Regions from separate parts of the Streptomyces sp. NPDC102467 genome, predicted to be linked through region 1. Evidence: riboswitches for the same ligand, from Rfam matches in the RefSeq annotation. Region 1 holds a riboswitch; each other region holds the start of a gene.
The links. Region 1 has a riboswitch for cyclic di-AMP ahead of ACIREE_RS20890 (M23 family metallopeptidase). Riboswitches for the same ligand answer to the same signal wherever they lie in the genome.
Positions count from the first base shown of each region.

Region 2: another riboswitch for cyclic di-AMP. It lies ahead of ACIREE_RS11650 (C40 family peptidase); the one in region 1 lies ahead of ACIREE_RS20890 (M23 family metallopeptidase).
Region 3: another riboswitch for cyclic di-AMP. It lies ahead of ACIREE_RS00195 (NlpC/P60 family protein); the one in region 1 lies ahead of ACIREE_RS20890 (M23 family metallopeptidase).
Region 4: another riboswitch for cyclic di-AMP. It lies ahead of ACIREE_RS17685 (M23 family metallopeptidase); the one in region 1 lies ahead of ACIREE_RS20890 (M23 family metallopeptidase).

Region 1 is NZ_JBIWKA010000009.1:298,109-303,481, reverse strand. Features, by position in the region: gene ACIREE_RS20905 (DNA topoisomerase (ATP-hydrolyzing) subunit A) at 1-383, opposite strand, end outside; gene ACIREE_RS20900 (M16 family metallopeptidase) at 652-2,016, shown strand; gene ACIREE_RS20895 (M16 family metallopeptidase) at 2,034-3,401, shown strand; cyclic di-AMP (ydaO/yuaA leader) riboswitch at 3,639-3,803, shown strand; gene ACIREE_RS20890 (M23 family metallopeptidase) at 3,816-4,604, shown strand; gene ACIREE_RS20885 (GntR family transcriptional regulator) at 4,827-5,373, shown strand, end outside.
Region 2 is NZ_JBIWKA010000005.1:126,441-131,813, forward strand. Features, by position in the region: gene ACIREE_RS11625 (DUF397 domain-containing protein) at 1-121, opposite strand, end outside; gene ACIREE_RS11630 (helix-turn-helix domain-containing protein) at 180-1,031, opposite strand; gene ACIREE_RS11635 (ATP-binding protein) at 1,318-1,776, shown strand; gene ACIREE_RS11640 (LysR family transcriptional regulator) at 1,784-2,704, opposite strand; gene ACIREE_RS11645 (LysE family translocator) at 2,838-3,470, shown strand; gene ACIREE_RS11650 (C40 family peptidase) at 3,559-4,032, opposite strand; cyclic di-AMP (ydaO/yuaA leader) riboswitch at 4,036-4,167, opposite strand; gene ACIREE_RS11655 (hypothetical protein) at 4,573-4,881, opposite strand; gene ACIREE_RS11660 (ATP-dependent Clp protease proteolytic subunit) at 4,889-5,373, opposite strand, start outside.
Region 3 is NZ_JBIWKA010000001.1:45,805-51,177, reverse strand. Features, by position in the region: gene pcrA (DNA helicase PcrA) at 1-1,865, opposite strand, end outside; cyclic di-AMP (ydaO/yuaA leader) riboswitch at 2,120-2,289, shown strand; gene ACIREE_RS00195 (NlpC/P60 family protein) at 2,296-3,489, shown strand; gene ACIREE_RS00190 (tellurite resistance/C4-dicarboxylate transporter family protein) at 3,515-4,567, shown strand; gene ACIREE_RS00185 (hypothetical protein) at 4,545-4,898, opposite strand; gene ACIREE_RS00180 (NlpC/P60 family protein) at 5,197-5,373, shown strand, end outside.
Region 4 is NZ_JBIWKA010000008.1:19,125-24,497, forward strand. Features, by position in the region: gene trmB (tRNA (guanosine(46)-N7)-methyltransferase TrmB) at 1-245, shown strand, start outside; gene ACIREE_RS17675 (PrsW family intramembrane metalloprotease) at 302-1,606, shown strand; gene ACIREE_RS17680 (aldo/keto reductase) at 1,622-2,578, opposite strand; gene ACIREE_RS17685 (M23 family metallopeptidase) at 2,672-3,712, opposite strand; cyclic di-AMP (ydaO/yuaA leader) riboswitch at 3,724-3,881, opposite strand; gene ACIREE_RS17690 (PP2C family protein-serine/threonine phosphatase) at 4,126-5,226, opposite strand.

The sequences.
Region 1 (5,373 bases):
GGGCGGTCGTCGTTGCCCAGAGAACCGAAGTTCCCGTGCCCGTCGACCAGTGGTACGCGCATCGAGAACGGCTGGGCCAGGCGCACCAGGGCGTCGTAGATCGACGCGTCGCCATGGGGGTGCAACTTACCCATGACCTCACCGACGACGCGGGCGCACTTCACATAGCCACGGTCGGGGCGCAGGCCCATCTCGTTCATCTGATAGACGATCCGACGGTGGACGGGCTTCATCCCGTCGCGGGCGTCGGGCAGGGCGCGCGAGTAGATGACCGAGTACGCGTACTCCAGGTAGGAGCCCTGCATTTCGTCGACCACGTCGATGTCGAGGATCTTCTCCTCAAAGTCGTCGGGCGGCGGGGTCTTCGTGCTGCGGCGGGCCATCGCTGCTGCGGCTCCTTCACCAACATGTACGGGAACTGTCGCGGACCATTGTGGACCGCCCCACTGACAACGCTGTTCGCACCCCGTCCGTACCGGGCGGTTCGCCACCCGTGCAGGGGGCGACGTGCTCGCTCACGGCGTAGTCGGGGCGGGAACTTCGCCAGGCGCCTGCACGCTTGCATACAGTGGCAGGACTGGCAGCAATTCTGCGTTTCCAATGTTCTCAGTTCTCAATGATCTCCGTTTCCCCGCGATCGAAGGGACGTACATGCCCATGGGTCACACGGCCACCGCCGAGGCCGGCTCCGGCGGCCTGACAGCGACCGAGCACCGGCTGGCCAACGGCCTGCGTGTAGTGCTCTCCGAGGATCACCTGACCCCGGTCGCGGCGGTCTGCCTCTGGTACGACGTAGGCTCGCGCCACGAGGTCAAGGGCCGTACCGGCCTGGCCCACCTCTTCGAGCACCTGATGTTCCAGGGCTCGCATCAGGTGCATGGCAACGGGCACTTCGAGCTCGTACAGGGCGCGGGTGGCTCGCTCAACGGCACGACGAGCTTCGAGCGCACGAACTACTTCGAGACCATGCCCGCCCACCAGCTGGAGCTCGCGCTGTGGCTGGAGGCCGACCGTATGGGCTCGCTCCTTGCGGCCCTCGACGAGGAGTCGATGGAGAACCAGCGGGACGTCGTCAAGAACGAGCGCCGTCAGCGCTACGACAACGTCCCCTACGGCACCGCGTTCGAGAAGCTGACCGCCCTCATGTACCCCGAGGGCCACCCGTACCACCACACGCCCATCGGCTCCATGGCCGACCTGGACGCGGCCACCCTCGAGGACGCGCGGAGCTTCTTCCGCACCTACTACGCGCCCAACAACGCCGTGCTCTCCGTAGTGGGCGACATCGACCCCACGGAGACGCTCGCGTGGGTCGAGAAGTACTTCGGCTCGATCGCCGGCCACGACGGCAAGCCCGCGCCGCGCGACGGCTCCCTGCCCGAGGTGATCGGCGGGCAGCTGCGCGAGGTCGTCGAGGAGGAGGTCCCGGCGCGCGCCCTCATGGCGGCCTACCGGCTGCCCCAGGACGGCACGCGTGCGTGCGACGCCGCCGACCTCGCCCTGACGGTCCTCGGTGGCGGTGAGTCGTCGCGGCTCTACAACCGTCTCGTGCGCCGCGACCGCTCCGCCGTGGCCGCCGGGTTCGGGTTGCTGCGCCTGTCCGGCGCGCCCTCCCTGGGCTGGCTCGACGTGAAGACCTCCGGAGACGTCGAGGTGCCGGTCATCGAGGCCGCCGTCGACGAGGAGCTCACCCGGTTCGCCGAGGAGGGCCCCACGCCGGAGGAGATGGAGCGCGCCCAGGCCCAGTTGGAGCGCGAGTGGCTGGACCGGCTCGGCACCGTGGCGGGCCGCGCCGACGAACTGTGCCGGTACGCCGTGCTGTTCGGCGATCCGCAGCTCGCCCTCACCGCCGTCCAGCGCGTCCTCGCCGTGACCGCTGAGGAGGTCCAGGAGGTCGCCAAGGCCCGCCTGCGCCCCGACAACCGCGCGGTCCTCGTGTACGAGCCGACGGCCCCCGCTGACCCCGATGACGAGGGCGCCGAGAGCGCCGAGAGCGACGAGGAGGCGGGCCGGTGACCGAACAGCTCGCGACCATGGACTTCCATTCCCAGCCCCAGGCGGGTGTGGCCAAGCCGTGGGCGTTCCCCGCTCCGCAGCGCGGCGAGCTCGCCAACGGCCTGACCGTGCTGCGCTGCCACCGTCCCGGCCAGCAGGTCGTCGCCGTCGAGATCAACCTGGACGCGCCGCTGGACGCCGAGCCCGCGGGCCTCGACGGCGTGGCCACGATCATGGCGCGTGCCTTCAACGAAGGCACCGACAAGCACTCCGCGGAGGAGTTCGCGGCCGAACTGGAGCGGTGCGGCGCCACGTTGGACGCGCACGCCGACCACCCCGGTGTCCGGGTCTCCTTGGAGGTGCCCGTCTCGCGCCTCCCGAAGGGCCTGGCCCTGCTGGCCGACGCCCTGCGGGCGCCCGCCTTCGCGGACAGTGAGATCGAGCGCCTGGTCCGTAATCGGCTGGACGAGATCCCGCACGAGAGCGCCAACCCGGCCCGCCGCGCCGCCAAGGAGCTCTCCAGGCAGCTCTTCCCGGCCGACGCGCGTATGTCGCGCCCGCGCCAGGGCAGCGAGGAGACCGTCACCGCCATCGACGCGGCGGCCGTGCGCGCCTTCTACGAGAAGCACGTACGCCCCGCCACCGCGACGGTCGTCGTGGTGGGCGACCTGACGGACACCGACCTCGACACACTTCTCGCGGACACACTCGGTGCCTGGACGGGCGACACGACGGAGCCTCGCCCCCTCCCGCCGGTCACCGCCGACGACACCGGCCGGGTCGTCATCGTGGACCGCCCGGGAGCGGTGCAGACACAGCTGCTCATCGGCCGGATCGGACCTGACAAGCACGACCGTGTGTGGGCCGCGCAGATCCTCGGCACGTACTGCCTCGGCGGCACGCTGACCTCGCGCCTGGACCGTGTCCTGCGCGAGGAGAAGGGCTACACCTACGGTGTGCGGTCCTTCGCCCAGGTGCTGCGCTCCGCGCCCGACGGGACGGGCGCGGCGATGCTCGCCATCAGCGGCTCCGTCGACACCCCGAACACCGGGCCCGCGCTCGACGACCTCTGGAAGGTCCTGCGCACGCTGGCGGCCGAGGGCCTCACGGATGCCGAACGGGACACCGCGGTGCAGAACTTGGTGGGTGTGGCCCCGCTCAAGTTCGAGACCGCCGCGGCCGTCGCGGGCACCCTCGCCGACCAGGTCGAGCAGCAGCTGCCCGACGACTTCCAGGCCCGGCTGTACCGCCAACTCGCCGAGACGGGCACCGTGGAGGCCACTGCGGCCGTCGTGAGCGCCTTCCCGGCGGACCGTCTGGTGACGATCCTGGTGGGCGACGCCGCGCAGATCGAGGAGCCGGTCAAGGCCCTCGGCATCGGCGAGGTGAGCGTGGTCACGGGCTGACCGCACCCCCGTACGTCGCACGAAGCCCCGGTGGCCGCAACGGCCGCCGGGGCTTCCTGTCGTCGCGCGGGTTCGTCCGCGATCAACCATGGATCACTTATGCCCGAATTGGGGCGGAGGTTGCCTGTCTGCCCTGTGGCGTGCACTACAAAACCTGGAATCCGTTTGTTACTTAAAAGATGTTCCGCTTAGCGTCGGTCCGGCTGTTCGCCAGACACGCGTCGCGCCCGCGACACCGGACAGTCATCGCCGAGTCCCCCACGGCGCGAGCCAGGGGAGCCGGGGACCCATCGCAGTCCCTGGGGTGAATCGGACGCTCTTCCCGTACGGGGAGGGGGCCCGTAGGAGACCTTCCTGCTCCGAACCCGTCAGCTAACCCGGTAGGCGAGAGGGAAGGAAAGGATCAGCCACTACATGGCGTTCACCCGTGCCACCGGGAAGCACCGTCGTCCGAGCCGTCTCACGCGTACCACCGCGCAGGTCGCCGGTGTCGCAGCGCTCACCGCGACCGGTGTCGTCGGAGGCCTCGCCGCCCCCGCGCTCGCCGCCGACGACGCGGCCCCCGACCAGAACGGCCTCACGCAGGCCATCGCCATCGGCGACTCCCTGGCCGCGCAGATCGACGCGCAGGCCTCCGCGCAGAAGAAGGCCGCCGACGAGGCGGCCGCCAAGGCGAAGGCCGAAGCCGAGGCCAAGAAGAAGGCCGAGGAGGCCAAGCGCGAGGCCGAGGCGAAGGCCAAAAAGGAGCGCGAGGCCAAGGAGCGCGCCGCCCGTGAGGCCGAGCGCAAGCGCCTCAACACCTTCGTGGCTCCGGTCTCCGGCTCCTACGTCTCCACCGCCTACAAGGCGAGCAGTGGCCTGTGGTCCTCCGGCAGTCACACCGGCATCGACTTCCACGCGGCGAGCGGCACTTCGGTGCACGCCGTCGGCTCCGGCACCGTCGTCGAGGCCGGCTGGGGCGGCGCGTACGGCAACAACATCGTGATCAAGATGAACGACGGCACGTACACCCAGTACGGTCACCTGTCGTCCATCGGCGTCTCCGTCGGCCAGGCCGTCACTCCCGGCCAGCAGATCGGCCTCTCCGGTGCCACCGGCAACGCCACAGGCCCCCACCTTCACTTCGAGGCCCGTACGACCGCCGAGTACGGATCGGACATGGACCCCGTCGCGTACCTGCGCTCGCACGGCGTGAACGTCTGACGTCTTCGCGACACCACGCGAAAGCCCCGGCTCATCGAGCCGGGGCTTTCGCGTACACAGGACGTTCCTGGCCAAAAAATATCCCTGGATTCCGACCTCCCGTCGGAAATTCACGGACGGTGGAATAGAGTCACCGGGAAAGCGCGCCCAATGGATCCCCATCGCGCTTGCACAAGCGTCGATCGATCGCGTTTCCGCGGGGATCAAGACGGAGGTCGGGTCATGCGCATTCCCGCGCACTCGGTATGCACAGCGATCCGCGACGACATCGTCACGGGCGTCTACGAGCGCGGCGGCAGGCTCACCGAGGAACTGCTCGCGCGGCGTTACGGAGTATCGCGTGTGCCGGTCCGCGAGGCGCTGCGCACTCTGGAGGCCGAGGGCTTCGTCGTCACCCGGCGACACGCGGGCGCGTGCGTGGCCGAGCCCACCGCGCAGGAGGCCGCCGACCTCCTGGAGATCCGCATGATGCTCGAACCGCTGGGCGCCGCGCGCGCCGCACAGCGCCGCACGGAGGCCCACCTCAAGGTCCTGCGAGGCCTGGTCAGGCTGGGCCAGGAGCGGGCCAGGCGCGGTCAGAACGAGGATCTGCGCTCCCTGGGCGGCTGGTTCCACGAGACCCTCGCGCAGGCCTCCGGCAGCCCCGGCCTGATCACCCTGCTCACCCAGCTCCGGCACAAGATCGCCTGGATGTACGCCGTGGAGAGCCCGGGCAGGCCGGCCGACTCCTGGGCCGAGCACGGTGCCATCGTGGACGCGGTGGCCCGCG
Region 2 (5,373 bases), on a different contig from region 1:
TCTGGGGGGCTGTCTCGACGCAGTTGTTGGCGCCGGTGCTGCGGCTGCTGCGCCGCCACCGTGCGCCGCTCAGCGACGAGCTGGAGGGAACGGAAGGAACGTGCCGAGGCAGTGCATTCATGGTGCCCCCTTACGCAGTGCCGGCCCGTGGCGAGGTGTCGGCGTCCTCGTCCGCTCGGTTACCCGGCGATCCGTGCGATGAATTCCAACGAGTCCTCGGGCGAAAGTGCGCGGAGGAGAAGGGTGTCAAAGGCCTCTGTGTATGCCTTGAGGTCTTCTTTCCGCTCGAGGTAGAGGCTACTCGTCAAATGGTCGAGAACAACCACATCCAGATCGGATGTGTTCGGAAATGAGAACACAACGAAAGGGCCACTGAGGCCGATGTGGCCACCCGCAGAGAAGGGAAGCACCTGAATTTGGACATGCGGCATTTGTGCCGCCTCGGCCAGGTGCGCCACCTGCCGTCGCAGGATGCCGGACCCACCCACCTCGCGCCGTAACACCCCTTCGTCGAGCACCGCGCTCAGCTGGAGAGGCGGCTGCGCCCGCAGCACATCCTGACGCGCGAGCCGCACCTCCACCAGCGCCTCGATGTGCTGGTCCGGCATCCCCGCCAGCACCGAACGGGTCACCGCCCGCGCGTACTCGGGCGTCTGCAACAACCCCGGCACCACGCTCGTCTCCAGCGTCCGGATCCGGCAGGCCTGCGATTCGAGGCTGATGAAATCGCGGTAGGAAGGCGGCAATAGCCCCCGATAAGCGTGCCACCAATGGTGTCCGCCAGTATCTTCCGCACCTGCCAATGCGACCACGAGCTCCCGCTGCCGCGGATTCTTCGTCTCGAATGCGTCGAGCAGGCGCAGCACATCCGCTGCCTTCACGCCACTGCGTCCTGTCTCGATCCGGCTCACCTTCGACTGGTGCCAGCCGACCAGCCGGGCCGCCTGGCCACTGGTCAGTCCGGCCTGTACGCGCAACGCGCGCAGTTCGGCACCGAGTTTGCGACGGCGGACCGCGGGACCGTACTTCATGTTGACTCCTCAACGTCCTCGGGTCGCCCGGCCGGGGCTCCTTCCTGGCCCGTGCGAAGCGACTCCTGATCAGACGGTAGAGGAACCGGCGTGCGCTCGCCCAAATACGGTCTCTCGTCGCAGAGTTCACCGCTTCGAGCGACAGATATATGCATATCTTGGGGGATCAGCAGCACGGAAGGGCATCCAAGTGGCACTCTGGCGCGAAGCAGAAGTCGGAGGCCGCACGCCAGCGAACCGCCAGAGTCGACAGGCGCGGCCCCGGTGGGAAAGGGACGACGTCGCCATGGCAGACCACCTGGAAGCATCCGTCACGCTGCCGAGCGAACCCGCCTCGGTCTCCGCGGCCCGCCGGTACGTGAGCCACGTACTGTCGGAGTGGGGCATGCCGGGGGACACCGACGCGGCCGACACCGTCCGGCTGATCGTGTCGGAACTCGCGACCAACGCCGTGCAGCACACCCTGGGCATGTCGCCCACCTTCACCGTCGACCTGGAACTCGAACACGACGAGCGGCTGCGCATCGGCGTCACCGACAGCCACCCGCGCTACCCCAAGCGACTGCCCGCCGCCGTCCAGCAGGACAACGGCCGCGGCATGGTGATCATCCGCTGCCTCACCGCGGAGTGCGGCGGACGGCTTTCGGTGTCGCCGACCCCGGAGGGCGGCAAGACCGTATGGATCGCACTGCCATGGATCGCCGCCGCAAAGGACAACAACGTGCCGCCCGCTGCTGCCTGTTGACGCTCCGTCAGTGTGAAGAGCGGCCGAACGCCCCGCGCAGGAGCGCCCGGAAGCTGTCGACCGCCGGGTTCGTGTCGTCCGCCCGGTGCACCACCGACACCGTCCGCCGCAGGTCCCCCGGTTCGAGATGCCGTACGCCGAGCGGCGTCGCCGACATCCGCGCCACCATCTCCGGCACCACCGCCACACCGAGCCCGGCACTTACCAGCGCGCACACCAGCGCGTAACTCGGCGTCTCCACCAGCACCGACGGTGTCGCTCCGGCCCGCGCAAGCGCCGCCTCGACGCCCTGCCGCGGCGGATGGTTCGGTGCCATGCTGATCAGCGCCTGCCCCGCCAGCTCGGCCGGCGGCAGTCGCGTCGTCCCCGCCGTCCCCGCCGTCAGCGCCTGTCCGGGAGCCGTCACCAGCACCAACTCCTCTACGAGGACGGGTTCCTGGACCACGGAAGAGGGCACCGCCACGGGCTCGGAGGGCGCATAAGTGTGAGTGAGCGCCACATCGACGGTGCCGGCCGCCACCGCGGCGACCCCGAGCGGTGGCTCGTACCCGGCGACCGTCAACTCCACATCCGGATGGGCCCTGCGGAACGCGGTCAGCGCCGGCGGCAGCAGATGCATCCCCGCCGTCGTGAACGTACCGAGCCGCAGCCGCCCGCCCGACAGGCCGGCGAGCCGCGCCAGCTCGTGCCGGGCCCGCGCCATCTCGTCGAGCACCCGCCGCGCCGTCTCCACCAGCACCTCGCCGGCACCCGTCAGCCGGGCGCCCCTGTGGTGCCGCACGAGCAGTGCCGTCCCTGCCTCCCGCTCCAACTTCGCGAGCTGCTGCGAGAGCGCGGGCACGGTATATCCCAGGCGTTGGGCCGCCCGGGTGATCGAACCGGCCTCGGAGACCGCCACCAGCGCGGCGAGCCGCGTCGGGTCGTACATGGGCCGCCTCCGAAGCCGTACGGAATCCCACCGGAGCCCCGCGCGCGAAGGCCCCGGCCTTAAGCGTTGCTTTAGGCAGACTCAGGATATTGCACATACCTGCTGAAGGCCGGGCTCGGGCAGGCTGAAGTGCATGGACGCTCAACTGGTCGCCTTCACCGGCGTCGCCGCGGGCATGGTGGCCCTGCCCGGCGCGGACTTCACGGTCGTCGTGCGCAACTCCATGGTCTCGCGCCGCGCCGGAGTCGCCTGCGCCCTCGGAGTCGCCTGCGGCCTGCTCGTCCACACCGCGCTGGCCGTCGCCGGCCTCGCCGCGGTCCTCACCGCCGTACCCACGCTGTTCGGCGCCCTGCGACTCGCGGGGGGTGCGTACGTCCTCTACCTGGGCGCGAAGACACTGCAGTCGGCGCTGCGCCCCCTGCGGGAGCGGGCCGACGACGGGGCCGGCCCGGAGCGGGGCCCGGCCGGCGGCGCGCTGCGGCAGGGCTTCCTGACCAACACGCTCAATCCGAAAGCGCCGATCACGTTCTTGAGCGTGCTGCCGCAGTTCGTGCCCGCGGGCAGCCCCGCCCTTCCGCGAACGGCCGTTCTTTCGGCGATCGTGGTGGCGCTCGCGCTGCTCTGGTTCCCGGCCGTGGCCCTGCTCGTGGACCGGCTCGGCCGGTGGCTGCGCAGGCCGCGCACGGCCCGCGCCGTGGAGGCCGTCACCGGGAGCGCGCTGGTGCTCCTGGCCCTGGCCCTCCTTCTGGAGCCGCTGATCGCGTGAGAGGCCGCGTGAGGGGCCGCGTGGGAGGCCGCGTGGGGACGGGCCCGGCGCCGGGCCCGTCCCCACGGGCCGCTCCGTGCGGCGGGGGTCAGCGCACCCGGCCGTACCAGACGCTCCGCGTCCAGATCCTCTCCAGCCGCACCACCGCGCCGGTCTTGGGCGAATGCCAGATCCGTCCCTTCCCGGCGTAGATGCCGACGTGGTAGACGCTCCGGCCCGAGTGGAAGAAGACCAGGTCACCCGTCCTGCGGTGGGACGAGGAGACATGACGGGTCTTGTTGTACTGCTGCGCGGCGGTGCGGGGCAGCTTCTTGCCCGCCCGCTTGAACGAATAGAGCGTCAGGCCCGAGCAGTCGAACCGGTGCGGGCCCGTGGCGCCCCACCTGTACGGCGATCCCTTCTTGGAGGCCGCGACCCTCAATGCCTTGGTCGAAGCCGTAGCCGCCGACGCCTCGGACGCGGCGCCGGGGACCATGAGTCCGGCTCCTGCGACGGCGAGGGTGAGGACCGACGCGGTGCCGGCCCGGGCCAGCAGCGAGGGAACACGATTGAGCGCAGACATGCGCAACCCTTCGTCAGCCGCCTGTGAAGGGTGACCTGTCGGGTTCGGGCAGGCGAAGATGCCCGGCCGCATGGTGCGGCTTCACCCCAAGGGCCCCTCGGGCACCACCTCCGTCGAGGTGGGCCGGTGGCCCGTCGTACCTGGGTCCTCCACTCCTGCCGATGCACTTCTGTCGACCTGGCATCCGCACGGCGGCAGGACTCGGCGTCCGCACGGACCGCCCCGCCGCGGCGGCGGGGGCTTGTCGTCGGAGGGATCTTCACGCACATGTGGAGCCGAAACCGAGTTGAACCGGCGGTAAGTGAGGCTGCTCACGCTTGACCCGTTCAGGTGGACAGTCCTGCTTCCGGGCCGCGCCCGCGACACCTGACCACGCTCGTACCAGGGGCGGAACGTGTCATTCCGGCGTCCGCGTACCGCCGGAGCGCAACTCTGACCGTCTTGATGATGTATGAGTGTCTAGGCCATTTGGTGGTACACCATCTGGGCCGTTTCGGCTCGGGCGCAGACAGTTTGCGCGAGCCGCGACTCCCTGCGATCTCAACTGACCGCTTCTGGCGGCAAAGTGACTCTCTGTGTACGCCTCTCGCCATCCAGGACGCGCAGAGCCCGCGTCAGGGTTGGCGCGTGCACCTCGCTCTCGCCCCGCCGGTGCATCAGCTCCAAGGCGTCCCGCAGCGCCGACGCCCGCCCGACGAGCGCTTGCGCCGCCCGCAGCCCTCGGTAGGTGTGGTCGCCGCGCGCCGGGTTGATCCGCGCGATCAGATCGACCACCGCCAGGTAGCTGTCCACCAGCTCGCACTCGGCGCGGGTCAGGGCGGGCAGCGGCGGCAGTTCGGGTGGAAACACCGGCATGTCACCTCGCGCCCTGTGCGCCGAGCGTGGCCTTGCGGCTCCGCAGCACCTGGTCCACCAGGCCGTACTCCAGGGCCTGGTGGGCGTCGAGCACGGTGTCCCGCTCGATGTCCAGGCCGACCTGGTCCTTCGCCCGCCCCGAGTGCCGCGCGAGCAACTCCTCCAACTGCTCCCGCATACGCGCCATTTCGCGTGCCTGGATCTCCAGATCGGTGGGCTGGCCCTGTGCCGGCTCGGGCAGCGCCGGCTGGTCGAGCACCACGCGCGCGCCGGGCAGCATCATCCGCTTGCCCGGCGCCCCGGCGGCGAGCAGCACCGCGGCGACGGACGCGGCCTGCCCCAGGCACGTCGTCTCCACGTCACAACTGACGTACTGCATCGTGTCGTAGAGCGCCGTCATCGCGCTGAACGAGCCGCCGGGGGAGTTGATGTACAGCGAGATGTCCTGGTCCGGCGCCGTGTATTCGAGGTGCATGAACTGCGCCA
Region 3 (5,373 bases), on a different contig from region 1:
TGATTCCCCATCTCATTCTCGGAATCGGAGTCGGGCTCGGACTCGGAATCGGACTCGGCCAGTGCCTTCGCCGACTCCTGCTCGAACTCCAGCGCGACGGCGGCGAGTTCCTGCAAGTTCTCGATACGGGTCTCGTCCTGCGGATCCGTCGAGGACTGCAATTCCGCGAGGTACCCGGTGCGCTCCAGGACGGCCTCCAGGACCGTGGCCGGGCCGGCGCCCGACTCCACGATGGTCCGCAGGTCCTCCATGAGGGTGTTGAACCGCCGCACCGCGTTCGTCGAGCGGGCCGCCATCCCGTAGGCCTCGTCGACCCGGCGAAGCGCCTGCGGGAAGGAGATCTTCTCGCGCTGGGAGAGGGCGTCGATCATGGCCTCGGCGCGGTCGCCGATGCCGCGCTTGGGCACGTTCAGGATGCGGCGCAGGGGGACGGAGTCCTCGGGGTTCGACAGCACCCGCAGGTAGGCGAGGACATCCCTGACCTCCTTGCGCTCGTAGAAGCGGACGCCGCCGACGACCTTGTAGGGCAGGCCGACGCGGATGAAGATCTCTTCGAAGACACGGGACTGCGCGTTCGTCCGGTAGAAGACGGCGACGTCGCCGGACTTCGCGTCGCCCGCGTCCGTGAGCCGGTCGATCTCCTCGGCGACGAACTGGGCCTCGTCGTGCTCGGTGTCCGCGACGTAGCCGGTGATCTGGGCGCCCGCGCCCGCGTTCGTCCACAGGTTCTTCGGGCGGCGCGACTCGTTGCGCTCGATGACCGCGTTGGCCGCGGTCAGGATCGTCTGCGTGGAGCGGTAGTTCTGCTCCAGGAGGATCGTCGTCGCGTCCGTGTAGTCCTCCTCGAACTGGAGGATGTTACGGATCGTGGCGCCACGGAACGCGTAGATGGACTGGTCGGCGTCGCCCACGACGCACAGCTCGGCCGGGTCCGCGTCGTTGCCCTCGGCGTCCTGGGCCGGTCCGACGAGCTCGCGCACCAGCGCGTACTGCGCGTGGTTCGTGTCCTGGTATTCGTCGACCAGGACGTGCCGGAAGCGGCGGCGGTAGTGATCGGCGACGTCGGGGAACGCGCGCAGCAGGTTCACCGTCGTCATGATCAGGTCGTCGAAGTCGAGGGCGTTGGCCTCCCTGAGCCGCGACTGGTACATCGCATAGGCCTGGGCGACGGACTTCTCGAAGCCGTCGGCCGCCGTCGCCGCGAAGTCCTCCTCGTCGATCAGCTCGTTCTTCAGGTTCGAGATCTTGGCGCTGAAGGACTTCGGCGGGAACTTCTTCGGGTCGAGGTCCAGGTCGCGGCAGACCAGGGCCATGAGCCGCTTGCTGTCGGCGGCATCGTAGATCGAGAAGGAAGAGGTGAAGCCGAGCTTCTTGCTCTCGCGCCGCAGGATGCGCACGCAGGCGCTGTGGAAGGTGGAGACCCACATCGCGTTCGCGCGCGGTCCGACGAGGGACTCGACGCGCTCCTTCATCTCGCCCGCGGCCTTGTTCGTGAAGGTGATCGCGAGGATCTGGCCGGGGTGCACACCGCGCTCGGCCAGCAGGTAGGCGATGCGGTGGGTAAGGACGCGGGTCTTGCCGGAGCCGGCGCCCGCGACGATGAGCAGCGGGGCGCCACCGTGCACGACGGCCGCCCGCTGGTTCTCGTTCAGCCCGTCCAGGAGCGCTGCCGGGTCGAGGGCCGGGCGCGGGGCGCCGTCGCGGTAGTACGCGTCCCTGGCCGGGGGCACGTCGAACTTCCCGCCGAACAGATCGTCCGGGATCGGCTCCGGCTCCGGTCCTTCGTGCTCGCTGTCGGGCGGCGGGGGCTCCTCGGTCCGGTTCTGGAGGCCTGCCAGGAAGCTGTCGTCAAAGAGGCTGCTCATCGCCTTACGAGTCTAGGCCGCCCCACTGACACCCGGCTCCCACCTTCACGACACCGCCCGTATATGGACTTCGCGCCACGTTCCGCGACCAGGCCATGACTATCCGCGACCGGGCAGGCCTCCGACCTCCCGGTGTCGCCGAGGTCACGAAAATGTATCGGGCATATCGAACATCAACCTTCACAGCAGCAACACGAGTTGGCTACGGTGCTGCGCGGGCAGTCCGTCCCCCCGACGCGAACAACGCGGCGAGCGGGCAGCCCCCGCCGAGTCCCGTACGCCGTGAGGCAGGGAACCGGGGACCCAACCGACCTTGGGGTGAATCGGCTCAACGGCCCGGCAGCGCCGGGCAGTCGACCGTAGGGCAGCCTTCCGTAGGCCCGAACCCGACAGCTAACTCGGTAGGCGGACCACGGAAGGAGTCGCCTCCTTGGCGTCGCACCGCAAGCCGCGCAGCCGCTCCCGGATGTCCGGCGGCCTTCGCACGACCCCCGCGGTCGGGATCACGACCGCCGCCCTCACTTCCGTGGCGCTGCTCTCGCAGACGGCGCAGGCCGCTCCCGCGCAGCCGACCAAGCCGAGCCTCCAAGAGGTGCAGAAGAAGGTCGACAGCCTGTACCGGCAGGCCGAGACCGCCACACAGAAGTACAACTCCGCCAAGGAGCAGACCGACAGCAAGAAGAAGCAGGTCGACAAGCTCCTCGACGACATCGCGCAGCGCACCGAGAAGATGAACACGGCCCGCCAGGAGCTGGGCCGGTTCGCCGCACAGCAGTACCGCTCGGGCGGGATCAGCGACACGGCGACGATGTTCCTCGCGGACGACCCCGAGGACTACTTCGCGCAGAACCGGCTGATGAGCAGGATGACGGCCAGCCAGAAGAAGGCGGTCGACGACTACCAGGAGCAGCAGCGCACGACGGCGAAGAAGCGCACGGAGGCGCAGGAGAACCTCCAGCAGCTCACCTCGTCGCAGACCGACCTGAAGACCTCGAAGCACAGCGTGCAGACAAAGCTCTCCGACGCGCGCGTGCTGCTGTCCAAGCTGACCGCCGAGGAGAAGCAGCGGCTCGCGGCGATCGAGAAGAAGAAGGAAAAGGCGGCCCGCAAGAAGGCCGCGGAACTCGCGCAGAAGCAGAAGGCCGAGGAGAAGAAGAAGCGGCAGGCGGCCGAGGACGCGGCGCAGCAGGAGGGCGGCTCGGGTTCCGGCTCCGGTGCCGGTTCCGGTTTGTCTGACCCGTCGACCGGCACCTCGTCCGGCTACGCGGCCAAGGCGGCGAAGGCGCTCGCGTTCGCCAAGACCCAGGAGGGCAAGCCGTACGTGTGGGGCGCCACCGGCCCGGACTCGTACGACTGCTCAGGCCTCACCCAGGCCGCGTGGAAGGCCGCCGGCATCTCGCTGCCGCGCACCACGTGGGACCAGGTGGAGGTCGGCAGGACGGTCTCCCTCTCCGACATCCAACCCGGTGACCTGGTGTTCTTCTACGACGACATCAGCCACGTCGGCCTCTACCTCGGCGACGGCATGATGATCCACGCGCCGAAGCCGGGCGCGTACGTCCGCGAGGAGTCCATCTACTACGACGGCACCGGGTCGATCCACAGCGTGGTGCGCCCCGCCTGACCTCGGCCGCGGTTACGTTCGGGCGGTGCAGCACCGCCCGAACGTGATCCCGCGGCCCTTCTGGTCCCAGCTCCCGCCCGCCGCCGGCGCCGCTGTCATGGCGACCGGCATCGTCTCGGTCGGCCTTCACCTGACCGGGTACGCCGTCCTGTCCGGCATCCTCCTGGTGCTCGCCGCGGCGCTCTGGGTGCTTCTGGCGGCCGACTTCGCGCTCCGTCTCCTACGGGACCGCAGCCGCTGGCGGCACGAGGCGGACTCCCCGCCCGCGCTGACCGCCGTCGCGGCGACGTGCGTGCTCGGCACCCGGTTCTCCCTCCTGGACTGGCAGGGGCTCTCCGAGACGCTGCTGGTGATCGCCGTACTGGCCTGGCCCGGGCTGCTCCTCGTCGTCGTACGGCACTGGACGCCACGGATGCCGGGGGCCGTCTTCCTCGCCTGCGTGGCCACGCAGGGTCTCGCCGTGCTCGGGGCGACGCTGTCGGCGGGCCTGGGCGTGGAGTGGCTCGGCTACGCGGCGGTGGTGGTGTTCTGGTTCGGGATCGTGATGTACGTCGCCGCGTTCACCCGCTTCGATCTCCGGCAGGTGTTCACGGGGGCCGGGGACCACTGGGTCGCGGGCGGGGCGCTCGCCATCTCGGCGCTCGCCGCGGCGAAGCTGGTGCTCGCGGGGCGGGCCGGTGACCTCTGGAACTCCGACGTCACCGGGGTGCTGCGCGGCATGTGCGGGGTGCTGCTCGCGCTGGATGTGGCCTGGTACGTGGTGCTCGCGGTGGCGGAGGTGCTTCGGCCGCGGTTCACGTACGACGTGCGGCGCTGGTCGACGGTGTTCCCGATGGGGATGACGGCGGTGGCGATGCTGTCGGTGGCCACCGCCGTCGAGGCGTCCTGGCTCAAGGGGCCGGGGCAGGTGCTGCTGTGGATCGCGGTGGCCGTCTGGCTCGGCACCGCCGTGGGGGCGGTCACGTCCACGGAACGGGTCAGGTCCTCAGCACGAGCACGGGGCAGGTCCGGTAAACGGGTCAGGTCCGGAGAACGGGGCAGGTCCAGAGAACGGGTCAGGTCCAGAGAACGGCGATGAAGATGTTGGCCACGGTCAGGCCACCGACCGCCGCGAACAAGCCCTTCTCCGCCTTCTCCTCGTCGCGCTTCACGTACACGATGCCGAGGATGACGATCAGGATCGCCAGCTTCACACCGATCTTGATGTTGTTCACGGTGTTGTCGTCGGCCTGATTCAGGCCAACCAGGGCGACGCCGGTCACCAGCATCGTCAGCGCGCCGTGCAGCATGGCCTTGTTGAAACGGGCGGTGCCCCGCCCGATCGCCGACATCTGCGTGAGGAAGCCGCCGAGGAGCGCGGCGATGCCGATGATGTGCAGGCCGACGAAGAGATGGATGAGTACGTCCATGGTTCCGGAGCCTAATGGGGTGCCGGTTCGCTCCGTGCGGCGGCGTCCCCGGACAACCGCCTGTCACTCTCTGCCACCACCCGTAACAAACGAGCCAGTTCCGAACAATCCGACGCCAACCCGTTACGCCGAGGTTTAGCGTCCTTCCTCAGGTGCCCGGCTCCCCACCGCCGCCCGGGCCAGGGGCGGCAGTCGGACACCACCGCCGAGAAAGGTCCGGCGGCGGCCCGCTCCCCTGTGCGGGCCGCCGCCGGACGCGCGACCGGCGGTAGTACGTACCGGAAGGACGTGGCTCTTCGTGCCCGCAGCGCATCGCAAGCCGAAACGGCGTTCGCTCAGTGGCAGTACGATCCGCACCGCGGCCACCCTCGCTCTCGTCTCCGCGGCCACCGCCACCGCCGTCGAAGGCGGCACGGCGCACGCGGAGCCGAACCTCAGCCCCGCCCAGGTGAAGGCGAAGGTCGATCGGCTCTAC
Region 4 (5,373 bases), on a different contig from region 1:
AGCCGGAGTTCCTGGACCAGGTGGCCGGGCCGCTCAGGCCCGGAGCGCTGGTGCACTGCGCGACGGACTGGGAGGAGTACGCGGAGCAGATGCTCGAGGTGCTCACCGCCCACCCCGACTACGAGAACACCCGGCCCGACGGGGGCTTCGCGCCACGTCCCGCGTTCCGCCCGCTGACCCGCTTCGAGGGCCAGGGTCTGGACAAGGGGCACGTGGTGCACGACCTGCTGTTCCGCCGCCGGTAGCGAGAAGGGACCTGGGCCCCGTCGCGGCCCGCCGCATCCCTCGTTAGGGTCAACGAGTGGCTTCGTATCCCGGCTGCCCGCCTCACCAGGACCCCGCCCCCGGCACCCGGCCGGCCGGCGCGGTTCCGCATCCCCGCTGGTGGGAACGGAAAGGTGTGCGGGCCGCTGGTCTCGCCACGCTGCTCGCGCTGTCCGGCGCGGTCATCGCGGCGCTGGTGCGGGAGCAGACCGGCACGGAGGGTTTCCTGGTCGGGCTCGGCCTGGCCGTGCTGCCCGTGCCGCTGCTGATATCCGCGTTCCGCTGGCTGGACCGGGTGCGGCCCGGGCCCTGGCGGAACCTGCTCTTCGCCTTCGCCTGGGGCGCCTGCGCGGCGGCCCTGATAGCGATCGTCGCGAACAGTTTCGCGACCCGCTGGATCGAGACCGCCACCGCCGACCCGACCGGCGCCGACACTCTCGGCGCCACCGTCATAGCCCCCGTCGTGGAGGAGTCCGCGAAGGCCGCGGCCGTGCTGCTCGTCTTCCTGTTCCGCAGACGGGACTTCACCGGCATCGTCGACGGCGTGGTGATCGCCGGGGTCACCGCGACCGGCTTCGCGTTCACCGAGAACATCCTGTATCTGGGCAACGCGTTCGGCACCGACCAGCTGACCGGCACGGGCCCCGGCCTGACCTCGGTGACGGCGGCGACGTTCTTCGTGCGCATCGTGATGTCGCCGTTCGCGCACCCGCTGTTCACGGTGCTCACCGGCATCGGTTTCGGGATCGCCGCGGTCATGGCGCCCGACCGCGGCCGGGTCCGCCGCGTGCTCCTGCCGCTCGCCGGGCTGCTCGCCGCGATGGGCATGCACGCGTTCTGGAACGGCTCGTCGTCCTTCGGCGAGTACGGGTTCTTCGCGGTGTACGCGGCGTTCATGGTGCCGGTGTTCGGCCTCGTCACCTGGCTCGCGGTGTACGTACGCCACCGCGAGCTGCGCACAGTGAGAGATGAACTGCCCGCCTATGTCGCCGCGGGCTGGCTCGCGCCGCCCGAGCCGTTCGCCCTCGGCTCGCTCAAGGCCCGCCGCCTGGCCCGGGAGTACGCCGCGTACTACGGAGGCAAGGAGGCGGAGACGGCGGTCGCCGAGTACGAGCGGTACGCGACGTCGCTCGCGCTGCTCAGGCGCCGCGGCCACAAGGGCCGGGCCGGCGCCGATTTCGTCGTACGGGAGCGGGAGTTGCTCGACGCGCTGTGGGAGCGGCGCGGCTACGCGCGGTCCGCGCTCGCCTACGCCTCCCAGGTCGCGGCCCCGATGTGGCGGCCGCCGGTGTACGCGGGACCGATGCCGCAGGGACCCGCGTACAACCCGTACCGCTACTGAGGCCCTTCCAAGACGTCAGGCGGAGGCCGTCGTGAGGCGGCCGAGCTCCGCGTCCGTGAGCTCCAGGTCCGCGACCGCGAGCAGCGCGGGCAGCTGCTCGACCGTGCGCGCGGACGCGATCGGCGCCGCCACGGTGGGCTGCGCGGCGAGCCAGGCCAGGGCGACCGTGGCGATCTCGGCGCCGCGGGCCCCCGCGATCTCGTCGAGGGCGGTCAGCACCTGTCGGCCGCGCTCGGTCTCCAGGTGCTTGGCCGCGCCTCCGGCCCGCGCGCTGTCGACCGTGACGCCGGGCCGGTACTTGCCGGTCAGGAAGCCGGCGGCCAGCGCGTAGTACGGGACGGCGGCGAGCCCGGCGCGGGAGGCGATGTCCTGCCGGGCGCCCTCGTACGTGTCGCGTGAGACGAGGTTGTAGTGGGGCTGGATCGCGACGTACCGGGCGAGGCCCTCGCGGTCGGAGAAGTCGAGGGACTCCTGGAGGCGCTCGGGCGAGATGTTCGACGCGGCGATGTTGCGCACCTTGCCCGCCTTCACGAGCTCGTCGAGCGCGCCGATGATCTCCTCGACGGGGATCGTCTCGTCGTCGTCGAAGTGCGTGTAGTACAGGTCGATGTAATCGGTGCCCAGGCGCGTGAGGGAGGCGTCGGCTGCGGCCTTGATGTTGGCGCCGCGCAGGCCCTTGAAGTCGGGGTGGCGGGCGACCTTGGTGGCGATGACGACGTCGTCGCGGTTGCCGCGGGCCTTGACCCACTTGCCGATGACGGTCTCCGACTCACCGCCCTTGTTCCCCTCGATCCAGGCCGAGTACGAGTCCGCCGTGTCGATGAAGTTGCCGCCCCCGGCGGTGTAGGCGTCGAGCACCGCGAAGGAGGCGGCCTCGTCGGCGGTCCAGCCGAACACGTTCCCGCCGAGGGAGAGCGGGAAGACCTCCAGGTCGGAGGAGCCGAGCTTGCGCAGTGCGGGAGAAGAAGTCATGCCCGACTTCAACGCCCCTACGGAACCTGGTATTCCGGACACGGTGTTCCGTACCCGTGTTCCGTACCCGTGTTCCGCAGGGGCGGACAGGGCTCAGGGAGTGAGGCCCTTGCCGCGCAGCCACACCGCCGGGTCGATGCCGGTGGCGTCCCCGCCGGGGTGGACCTCCAGGTGGAGGTGGGGCCCGGTGACATTGCCGGTGGCGCCGACGCGGCCGATGACGTCGCCGGTGGAGACCTTCTGTCCGGCGCTGACGTTGAGCGAGGACTGGTGGCAGAACCACAGCTCGGTGCCGTCGTCGAGGGTGATGATCGTGCGGTAGCCGTACGCGCCCGCCCAGCCGGCCTCGGTGACGGTGCCGCTGTGGACGGCGTAGATCGGCGTACCCGTGGAAGCCGCGAAGTCGAGGCCCGTGTGGTAGCCGGAGGACCACATGGATCCGGGCTGCCCGAAGGTGCCGGTGATGGTGTACGAGGCGACGGGGAGCTTGAAGCTCTTGGCCAGCTTGGCGAGGCGCTCGGCCTCGGCCTTCTTCTTGGCCTCCTCCGCCGCCTTCTTCTTGTCGGCGGCGGCCTTGGCCTCGGCCTTCTCCTGCTTCGCCGACGCTTCCTCGGCGGCCTGCTCGGCGGCGGCCTTCTGAACCGCGGCCTGCGCCGTGGCGTCGGCGGCGTTCTGCTGGGTCTCGGCCTGCTGCATGATGCGGGCGCGCAGCGTCTCGCCCGCGTCCGACTGCCCGTTGCCCACCGTGGTGAGCGGGGTGGCCGAGGCGGCGCCGGACGAGGAGTCGGAGCCGTCGGATATGAGCGCACCCACGCCGGGCAGCGACTTCGCCTCGGGCAGCGAGTCCTTGACCGCCGAGAGGTCGGGCATGGAGATGTGGACGGCGGGCTTGCCGCCCTGCGCGCTGGCGATGCCGCCCGCGCCGACGGCGGCGATCACGCCGACACCGAGGACCGTGGAGCTGCGCGCGAGGCCGCCGCGCTGCCGGGCTACGCGGTGTTTGCCGCGGACGGGACGGACGGACTCCTCGGTGGGATTCCACTCCTCCCAGGTCTCCTGCTCGACACCGAACCCGCCATCGGCGGGGTCGGCGGAGAATCCGGAGAACTCGGGGGCAGGGCGGTTCGACGCCACGGGGGCGCTCTCCTTTCCTTCCTTCTCGCCTACCGGGTTAGCTGACGGGTTCGGAGCAGGAAGGTCTCCTACGAGCACGTCCGGCGCCCGAAAAGCGACGGAACGATGCCTGATTCACCCCAAGTTGGTGGTTCCCCGGCTCCCTTTCGGGATTAAGCGTGTGCGCACGGAGCCGTCGCTAGTGACGGCTGGGACGACCGCGCTGCGTTATCGAACGTTAATAGACAGCCGACAGTAATTCCAAGCCGTTCCCATTGATCGTTCACGTTCACGGCCTGGACTTAACGGGGCACGAGCGGGCGCAATCGGGCGAGTTGACCGCCGGTTCCGGCGCATCCCAAACCCGTCAGTTTCTGACGTAGTGTCAATTGTTATGCGCAGTGGTGTCGTGCGGTCACCCCTCGTGACATCGATCAAGGACGCCGTACGGCGAGCAGCGCCATGTCGTCACTGGCGCCGCCCCCGGTGTGCAGGCGTACCTCTTCGGCCAGCGTCGCGAGAAGCTCCCCCGGCCCAGGGAAGACGCGGCCGGCGAGCCGGGCCGCGGGGTCGTAGAAGACGCCCCTCGCGTTCCGCGCCTCGGAGAGCCCGTCGGTGAAGAGCAGCAGCGTCGCCGCGGGCGGGAAGCCGGCCTCGGTGGCCCGGTCCGGCCAGGAGCCGAGCTCGCCCAGGCCGAGCGGCAGCGCCGCCTCGGCGGGCTCGATCACCTGGACCGTGCCGTCGCCGAGCACCACGATCGGCTCGGGATGCCCGCGGTTCAGGATGCGCAGGACGTCGCCGCCGTGCGGGATCTCGGCGAGCACCGCGGTGGTGAAGCCCTCGAAGTCGTCGATGCCGCGGCGCCGGCCGCCCTCCCGGGCCAGCGCCCGCTCCAGGCGCTGGGCGACCGCCTCCAGGCTGCCCTCCTGCTCGGCGGCCTCACGGAACGCGCCGATGACGACGGCCACGGCGGCGACCGCACCCATGCCCTTCCCGCGTACGTCCCCGACCACGAGCCGCACGCCGTGCGGAGTGTCCTGCACCGCGTACAGGTCGCCGCCGATGAACGCGTCGGCCTGCGCCGCCTCGTACCGGGCCGCGATGGCCAGGCCGCCGATCCGCCCGGCCGGCTCCGGCAACACCGCGAGCTGGGCCGCCTCCGCGATCTGCCACGCCGAGGCGAGTTGCTCGTCGCCGCGGCGCACGATCCGGTTGATGAAGCAGGCCAGGACGCACACCGTGGCCACGGTGGCCATCTCGGTGTAGACGTCGGAGTGGAACGAGTATCTGAGGTGTACGGCGACGATGGCGCCGATCGAGACGGCCCCGGCCATGATCGTGCTGCCCAGCGAGAAGAACGGGGCGACGACCAGGGGCGCCGCGCTGAACAGGGGAGACCCTGCGAACCCGGACGGCGTGCAGTACTCGTAGACCGCACCGCCGACGATCAGCAGCAGGGGCAGCACGCGGAGAAAGGCACGCGTGGCGACGGAATCCGCCCCGAGTCCGTGCCGCCCTCCTCGCTGCCCCACCACTTGTCTCCCGCCACGTCCGCGGCCGATACCCGGCGTCTCACCAAGGGTTCCCGGAAGGCGGGCCGGGGGCGAGCATTACTGCTCCGTCCGGGTCAATCCCGTAAAGCCACCGAGGCCCGCAAACAGGCAGAGGCCGGAATCTCGAAA